Regions from separate parts of the Bacillus nitratireducens genome, predicted to be linked through region 4. Evidence: riboswitches for the same ligand, from Rfam matches in the RefSeq annotation. Region 4 holds a riboswitch; each other region holds the start of a gene.
The links. A riboswitch is a leader RNA that binds a small molecule or an ion and turns the genes downstream of it on or off. The one in region 4 is predicted to bind S-adenosylmethionine.

Region 1 (2,203 bases), on a different contig from region 4:
AGTTCTACTAGCATTAGCTGGTCTTGGAATTACAATTATCCTTATGTCTTTAAATATAAACGGGGCACTATTTATCGGAATGTTACTAACTGGTATTATCGCTTATTTCACAGGGCAATTAACGTTCTCAAATGGCGTTACGTCAATGCCTGGATTACCAGAAGGCATTATCGTTTCAAACCCAATTACTGCTGTATCTGATGTAATTAACTACGGATTATACGGCGTTGTGTTCTCATTCTTCCTTGTTACATTATTTGATACAACAGGAACATTACTTGGTGTAGCACAACAAGGTGGATTTATAAAAGACGGAAAGCTTCCAAAAGCAGGACGAGCTCTTCTATCTGACTCATTCTCAGCAACAATTGGAGCTATGTTCGGAACAACACCATCAACAGCTTACATTGAATCTTCTGCTGGTGTTGCAGCTGGTGGCCGTACTGGTTTAACAACTGTTACAGTAGCTGTTCTGTTTGCATTAGCAGCATTCTTCGGACCGTTAGTGAGCGCTGTTTCTGGCGTTTCAGCTATTACAGCACCATCATTAATTATCGTTGGTAGTCTTATGATGGGTTCAGTTCGCCACATCGATTGGGATACGTTCGATGAAGCATTCCCAGCATTTTTAGTAATCTTAAGCATGCCACTTACATCAAGTATTTCAACAGGTATTGCACTTGGATTTATTTCATACCCACTTATGAAAATGGCAAAAGGACAATTCCGTGCTGTTCACCCACTTGTGTATTTATTCGGAATCTTGTTCGCTTATCAATTAGTTTTCTTACCACATTAAAATCCCTCATAAAGAGGGATTTTTTATTTACAAAAAAACATTTGACAACAGCATACACTTATGGAATAATTCGAAATAGTTAAATATTCGATGTCTTATCAAGAGCAGGTGGAGGGATGAGCCCTACGAAGCCCGGCAACCGACCCATTTATGGGCACGGTGCTAATTCTTACAACACATTGTGTTGAAAGATAAGAGTAATATGATAAGACGTCTTTTCTATATGAAAAGACGTTTTTATTTTCACTCCCTCCTCTCTTTTCTTAATTTAGGAGGGATTTTTTTATGAAAAAATTATGTTCCACCGTACTCATTATTCTCTTACTCGCATTAACAGCTTGCACAAATGAACAAGATGCTATCTCTTCACAAAAGCAACAAACGGTGAAGAAAGAAACTACTACAGCAGCAAATCATTTACAAACAGAAATTCCAAGCCAAGTAAAAAAGCCATTAAAAATCGCATTAATTATGCAAATGTCCATCGGAACTTTTTCCTCTCAATATATTGAGGGTGTCAAAAAACAAGTCGAGCTATTCGGCGGCAGTGTGCAAGTCTACAATTCTGATAATGATTTAGCAAAAATGGCAGCAAATCTAGATACTGCTATTAATTCAAAAGTTGATGGTATTTTAATTGATCACGGTCGCTCTGAAGCACTAAAACCCGGAGTAGAAAAAGCATTACAAACGAATATTCCTGTAGTTGCATTTGATAACGATCTACGCTTACCGGGTGTAACGATTATTGATCAAGATGATTATAGTCTTGCATGGAAATCATTAAAAACGTTAGCGGAAGATCTGAATGGACAAGGGAATATCGCCGTCGTATGGGTTGGCGGATTTGCCCCAATGGAACGTCGCAATATTATCATTGATGCTTTTTATAAACGTTATCCAAATATAAAAGAAGTTGCACGCTTTGGTACCGCTAGTAATAACACACCACTTGATACGCAAACACAAGTAGAAGCTTTACTAAAAAAATATCCGAAAAAAGGTGATTTACAAGCTATTTTCGCTTCGTGGGATGAGTTTGCTAAGGGGGCCGTCAAAGCACTCGAACAAGCTGGTCGTACAGATATAAAAGTATACAGCATTGACTTAAGTAATGAAGATTTACAACTCATGCAAAAAGAAAATTCACCTTGGACTGCTACGGCTGCAACCGATCCAGCTGAAGTCGGTAAAGTTCAAGTGCGTTTCTTATACAAGAAAATCGCTGGTGAACAAACGCCAGATATTTATTCACTAGAACCTTATTTAGTAAAGAAAAATAGTTTGCCACAAGAAAATATAAAGATGGATCAATTATCAAAACATATAAACGGTTGGGGAGACTCGAAAGATGCATATTCACCTTGGATGAAAAAATTAGAGAAGGAGAAAAAATGATGACAT
Region 2 (2,203 bases), on a different contig from region 4:
TGCAGAATATACATGTGTGCATGAAAGCGGATTGATATCATTAAAACCTACCAATGTGACGTATGAAGAAGCTGCCATTATTCCTTTTGGCGGAACTTCAGCATTACACTTCCTGAGAAAAGGACGTATAAGAAAAGGGCAACAAGTACTTATATATGGCGCATCTGGTTCAGTAGGAACAGCTGCCGTACAACTTGCTAAATATTTTGGCGCGACCGTTACAGCTGTTTGTAGTAATTCAAACTTTGAACTCGTGCAATCTTTAGGAGCTAATCACGTAATTGATTATACGAAAGAAGATTTTACAAAGCGAGCTGAACGCTACGATATTATATTTGATGCAGTTGGAAAAATTAAAAGATCCCTTTGTCAAAAAGTATTAACGCAAAATGGAAAATATGTATCTGTTAATGGAATGATGGCAAAAGTAAGTAAAGAAGATATGATTCTACTAAAAAAATTAACTGAAACAGAAAATTTAAAACCTGTTATTGATAGAATTTATCGCTTAGAAGAAATTCCAGAAGCTCATATATATGTAGAAAAAGGGCATAAAAAAGGGAATGTTTCCATTACCTTAAAATAAAATATATTCAGAAAATACCATTGACAATTCTTTTTGTAAGATTTACTATTAGTACCATATTTAAAAACTACATACACATACTCTTATCAAGAGTGGCGGAGGGACTGGCCCGATGATGCCCGGCAACCGAGCTTATAACGTATAAGCTAAGGTGCTAATTCCTGCAGAACGATTTTCGTTTTGGAAGATAAGAGAGGAACCTATTTCGTCTATTCGGCACCTCTCTTATTTTTGAGAGGTGCTTTTTATTTTGGAACGTATATTAAGGGGGAATTATAGATGAAAAAGGTATTATTAAGTATTGTAAGTGGAGCTGTATTATTGTTAGGTGCATGTGGTGCTAATTCTGATAAAGAGGTAAAAGCATTAGATGAGAAAAAGATTACCGTTGGTGTAACAGGTGGACCGCATGAACAAATTTTTGAAAAGGTGAAAGAAGTTGCCGCAAAAGATGGTCTCGAAATTGATGTAAAGGTATTTAATGATTATGTAGCACCGAACGTATCTTTAGATGAAAAAAGCCTTGATGTAAATAGCTATCAAACTAAATCTTATTTAGACGTATTTAAAGCTGAACGTAATATGAAATTAACTGAAGTATTTTCCACAGTAACATTCCCTATGGGTGTGTATTCTAAAAGCTTAAAAGATGTAAAAGAATTAAAAGAGGGCGATGCAATCGCTGTCCCAAATGATCCAACAAATGAGCTTCGCGCTTTAAAGCTATTTGAAAAAGCAGGGGTTTTAAAAGTTGATCCAAAGGCTACAGAAAAAGCGACTGCAAAAGATGTAATTGAAAATCCAAAAAATTTAAAGATTGTTGAATTAGAGGCATCTCAATTACCAACACAGCTAAGTGAAGTAAAGGCAGCTGCAATTAATACAAACTTTGCATTAGGTGCAAAATTAAGTCCAGCGAAAGATTCTATTTTCCGTGAAGGAAAAGATTCACCATATGTGAACTGGGTCGTTGTTCGTACTGAAAATAAAGATGATGCTGTTGTAAACAAATTAAAGAAAGCTTATCAATCTAAAGAAGTAAAAGATTTCATTGAGAAAAAATTCGATGGTTCTGTTTTACCGTCTTGGTAGGAGCTGACTATAATGATTGAATTAAAAAACGTCTCCAAAGTATTTACAACAAAAAAAGGGAATGTTGAGGCCCTTAAATCAACTTCCCTTAAAGTAAAAAAGGGCGAAGTATTTGGAATCATCGGATATAGTGGCGCTGGCAAAAGTACATTAATTCGTTGTGTAAATTTATTAGAAAAACCAACGACAGGAAATATCATTGTAAATGAACAAGATTTAACAACCTTATCAACAAAAGAACTCGCAAAAGCAAGACAAAAGATCGGCATGATTTTTCAAGGATTCAATTTACTTAAAACCGTTACCGTTTATGAAAACATCGCACTACCCTTACGTCTATCTGGTCTTCCCAAAAATGAAATTGAAAAAAGGGTAGAAAAGTATTTACGTATTGTTGATCTCTTTAATAAAAAAGATGCCTATCCAAGCGAATTATCTGGTGGTCAAAAGCAACGTGTAGCGATTGCTCGCGCACTATCTCATGAGCCTGAAGTTTTATTAAGTGATGAAGCAACGAGCGCATTA
Region 3 (2,203 bases), on a different contig from region 4:
AAGGGTTATTCGTTGTAAATAACTCAAGGAATGTAATTGGATCCGCAAAGTCAGGGCTCCAACCGTCAATTCCAATCTCGTAGTCACCTTTTAATAAAAGTGAAACTTGTTGTTTACGTGGTTGCGGTTTTATATTTACTGTTAAGCCATCTAAATTCTTTTCTAGTTGTCCTTTTAGGAACTCACCAGTTTTCTTCTCAAGGTCACCATCACTTGTTAATAATTCTAATGTTATCTTTTCAGAACCAAGTTCTTTTTTTGCTTTTTTCCATAATTCTTGTGCAGATGTTGTATCAACTTTTGTTAAATCGCCGTTTGCAGTACGGAAGTCTTTTCCATCAGGCCCTTTTGCAAAGTTTTTCGGCACGAGACTCAAGGTTGGTGTAGAGCCGTCATTTAATAACGTATTTACAAAGGATTTTCGATCAATTGTTTGAGCAATTGCTTGGCGTGCAGAAACGTTTTGAAGTACTTTGTTTTGTTGATTCATACGTAAAAACTGTACCCCTACGTTTGGACGTTCTTTAAAGTTAGCATCCTTTTTATATTTATCAACGAAGTCAGATGTTAGTTTGATACGATCTAATTGTTTTGACTCGAATAAATTTACTTCTGTAGATTTTTCTTTTACGACGTTAAAATTGATTTCTTCCAGTTTGACAGTATCTTTATCCCAATAGGTAGGGTTTTTCTTGAATTTAAAGCTTTGTTCGTGCTTCCAATCGCTTAGTGTAAAAGCTCCGTTGTACAAGATTGTATTATCTTCTAAAGCGTACTTATCACCTTGTGCTTTAAAGAATTCCTCGTTAATTGGTAGAAATGTTGGGAACGCTGTTAAGCTAATAAAGTACGGAACAGGACGTTCTAATTCTACCTCAAACGTATGGGCATCAATTGCTTTTACACCAAGTTGATCGGCTGGAAGTTCTTTGTTGTTAATTTTTGTTGCATTTTTAATATCAAAGAATAGAAATGCGTATTCAGAGGCTGTCGCTGGATCGACAGCTCTTTGCCAAGCAAAGACAAAGTCTTTCGCTGTAACAGGAGTGCCGTTTGACCATTTTGAATCTCGCAGGTGGAATGTGTATTTCGTTTTATCGCCACTTACTTCATGAGATTTTGCAACACCAGGGACAGGTTTGTTACCTTCACCAAGATTATACAAACCTTCAAATACGTTTCTCATTACTTGACCAGAATCAGTATCTGTAGCACGAGCTGTATCCATTGTTCGTATTTCAGTAGGTGAAGATAAGTTTAAAACCTGCTTACTAGGCGCCTCGTCTTTTGCATTTGCTCCGCTTGCTTCGTTTTTATAACTACCGCAACCAGTTAATAAAATACTTACTCCTACAACTGATGCAATACCGGGTACAAACTTCTTTTTCATTTGATTTTCCTCCTAAATAATTAAGTTTGGATGATGATGAGGGAAATGAAAAATAAAAAATCCCTCTTTTCGTATTGAGAAAGAGGGATTTTTACGTACAAGTTATGCACCCGTATATAAACGAAGTCCCTCATTCTATCTTTCAAGCACAAAGCTTGCAGGAAGTGGCACAGTATTCAAAATGAACCTGTTGCCGAGGTTTCAAAGGGCCAGTCCCTCCACCTCTCTTGATACAATGAGTAAACGAATAAATTTTATTAATTTTTGTGTTTCTTTGATAATTCAAAATCTTACACCTTAGATAATGAAGTGTCAATCAAATGGAATATAGTTTAAATTTTCAGTTTTATTAAAAATAAAGAAACCACTGCATATGGCAGTGGTTTCCTTATTAGAAGTTAAAGTTATCCGGATCTGGACCAACGCGGTGATTTTCATTTAAAGCTTGAATTGCTTTCATATCATCCGAGCTTAATTCAAAATCAAAGATGTTCGCATTTTCAATGATGCGGTGTTCTTTAATTGATTTAGGAATCGTTACAACTTCATTTTGTAGATCCCAGCGTAGAATCACTTGTGCAGTCGATTTATTATATTTTGTAGCAATTTCTTGTAATGTTGGGTGATCTAGTAGTTGTCCTTGCATTAATGGTGACCAAGCTTCAAGCTGAATACCATGCTCTTTACAGAAAGTGTGCAATTCTTCTTGTGCTAAACGTGGATGGTATTCCACTTGGTTAACCATAGGCTTAATTTCAGCAATTTCAAATACGTCTTGCAAATGGTGAATATGGAAATTACTCACACCAATAG
Region 4 (2,203 bases):
TTATTATATTTCTCATTTATATCTTTAATGAGTTCTATTGTATTCAAACTACATGCAGGATCCAAATTAGCTAACGGTTCATCAAATAATAATATACCTGCATTTGTCGTTAGCAGACCTGCAAGAGAGACTGTCTGTTTTTGACCTCCTGATAATTCATGCGGACTTTGTGTATGAAAGTCCTGCATGCTTACCTTTTTTAAAGAATCCGTAACAATCTTTCTCATTTCTATTTGATTTACACAATCGTTTTCTAATGCAAATGCTACATCCTCTTCGACAGTAAGGCCTATAAATTGTGAATCTTGATCTTGTAATATTGTCCCTACGTGTTTACTCTGTTCAAAAACACTACCTTTTCTCGGATCCTTTCCAGCTATTAAAATGTTACCGGTACTTATCCCTTCGTAAGAAAATGGGATTAGTCCATTTATACAATGAGCTAATGTTGACTTACCTGAACCACTTCGTCCAGCGATAAGTACCTTTTCCCCAGGATATATTTGAAATGTAATATTTTTTAAAGTAGGCTGCGTGGCATGCCTATATTGAAAGGTAAATTGTTCAAAAGAAATAATTGGTTGCATGTATTCATCCCTACTTTTCAATTTTTAAATGTGTATGTTTCTTATTTGATTTCGCTAAGCCGATCGTGATTGGTAAGCCAAGAACTAAAAATACGATAACGTCTGCAATTGTTGCGCCTAGTACTTGTATAACTATTTTGTCAAACGGTTCTCCCATCACAATAATATCGAATGCCCCAGCAAATATAATAGCAATGACAATACCGATTAACCCTGTAATTGCAAAATAAGAAATATCACGGTTATTATACGTTCCATGTTTTACACTAAAACCAACTCTTTTTTGTATGAGTCCCATTGCAAAACCAATAATACCTGAACTAATAACCCATCCCCACCAAATACCCCAACCAGCGATCGTATCTGTAACGGAATGACCGATGAGTCCTATTAAAAGTCCTGCTACTGGGCCAAATAATGCTCCAAAAACGGTTAAAATAGCCAATGCGGGTTTAATAAATGTATTCGGTGCGATAGAAAATCCCCAAAGCCCTAATACCCCGTATAAAGCTGCTCCAATTCCAATAGCTACTACTAGCTTTGTCGTTAATTTGTTCATTACAATTCCCCTCTCGTATTATTCAACTTTTAATACTCTATATTTATTTTGAAAATGAATTATGCATCGACACTTCCTTTCTATACAACAAAAAATGACCTCTTAAATAAGAGGTCATTTTCTTTCACGTACAAGAATCCCCTTATCTTTCAAAAAACACATAGTGTCCTCTGCGGAATTAGCACCTTCCTATGTAATTACATAGGGGTTGCTGAGGTTTCATAGGGCCGTTCCCTCTACCTCTCTGGATAAGTATGTATTTGTAATCTGTATTATGGCACTAACAACAAATAATTTCAATACTTTTCTTACTATTTTTATTTTTCGATAAATAGTTCATTTAAATCATTGTATTCTTATCGGAATTGTGAAATAATGAATTCAAAATTGTTACGGGAGGAATGCATGATGAAAGTAATTGGCTTAATTGGCGGACTAAGTTGGGAATCAACATCATTGTACTATAAACATATTAATACACTTACTCTCTCTAAATATAATCAAAATGCGAAGCTTGTTTTATATAGCATGGACTTTGGGGAGGTAACTACATTATTGCAAAACCATCAATATGAAGAAGTGAAAAATGAATTAGTCACGGTAGCAAAAAAGGTAGAAAACTCAGGAGCTGAATGTTTACTAATGTGTTCTAATACTGTACATCTATTTGCTGAGGAAGTAGAACAAGCAATATCAATCCCACTTCTTCATATCGGTGATGTAAGTGCTAAAGAAATGGTAGAACAGAATATAAAACGGATCGGATTATTAGGAACGAAACAAACGATGGAACAAGATTTTTATACATCACGACTAGCAAAATATAAAATTGAGACAATTATCCCAAATGACGAAGAAAGAACTTTTATCCATCACGTCATATTAAATGAATTAAGTAGAGGAATTATTTCAGAAACATCAAAAGAAAAACTAATACAAATTACCAATTCATTAATTCAAAATGGTGCGGAAGGAATATTACTAGGCTGTACTGAAATACCATTGCTTATTTCCAAAAATGACCTTTCTGTTCCTGTTTTTGATACTGCTTTTTTAC

Region 1: linked by a shared signal. The riboswitch ahead of Q3V31_RS23165 (sugar ABC transporter substrate-binding protein) and the one ahead of Q3V31_RS17630 (ECF-type riboflavin transporter substrate-binding protein) in region 4 are both predicted to bind S-adenosylmethionine.
Region 2: linked by a shared signal. The riboswitch ahead of Q3V31_RS27695 (MetQ/NlpA family ABC transporter substrate-binding protein) and the one ahead of Q3V31_RS17630 (ECF-type riboflavin transporter substrate-binding protein) in region 4 are both predicted to bind S-adenosylmethionine.
Region 3: linked by a shared signal. The riboswitch ahead of Q3V31_RS27780 (peptide ABC transporter substrate-binding protein) and the one ahead of Q3V31_RS17630 (ECF-type riboflavin transporter substrate-binding protein) in region 4 are both predicted to bind S-adenosylmethionine.

The regions. Positions count from the first base shown of each region.
Region 1 covers NZ_JAUMJO010000006.1:239,644-241,846, forward strand. The annotation lists gene Q3V31_RS23160 (NCS2 family permease) at 1-799, shown strand, start outside; SAM riboswitch class I at 892-997, shown strand; gene Q3V31_RS23165 (sugar ABC transporter substrate-binding protein) at 1,085-2,197, shown strand; gene Q3V31_RS23170 (sugar ABC transporter ATP-binding protein) at 2,194-2,203, shown strand, end outside.
Region 2 covers NZ_JAUMJO010000012.1:16,622-18,824, reverse strand. The annotation lists gene Q3V31_RS27700 (NAD(P)-dependent alcohol dehydrogenase) at 1-586, shown strand, start outside; SAM riboswitch class I at 667-780, shown strand; gene Q3V31_RS27695 (MetQ/NlpA family ABC transporter substrate-binding protein) at 866-1,678, shown strand; gene Q3V31_RS27690 (methionine ABC transporter ATP-binding protein) at 1,691-2,203, shown strand, end outside.
Region 3 covers NZ_JAUMJO010000012.1:35,181-37,383, forward strand. The annotation lists gene Q3V31_RS27780 (peptide ABC transporter substrate-binding protein) at 1-1,390, opposite strand, end outside; SAM riboswitch class I at 1,523-1,627, opposite strand; gene Q3V31_RS27785 (aldo/keto reductase) at 1,782-2,203, opposite strand, start outside.
Region 4 covers NZ_JAUMJO010000004.1:395,613-397,815, reverse strand. The annotation lists gene Q3V31_RS17635 (ABC transporter ATP-binding protein) at 1-587, opposite strand, end outside; gene Q3V31_RS17630 (ECF-type riboflavin transporter substrate-binding protein) at 598-1,146, opposite strand; SAM riboswitch class I at 1,286-1,401, opposite strand; gene Q3V31_RS17625 (aspartate/glutamate racemase family protein) at 1,552-2,203, shown strand, end outside.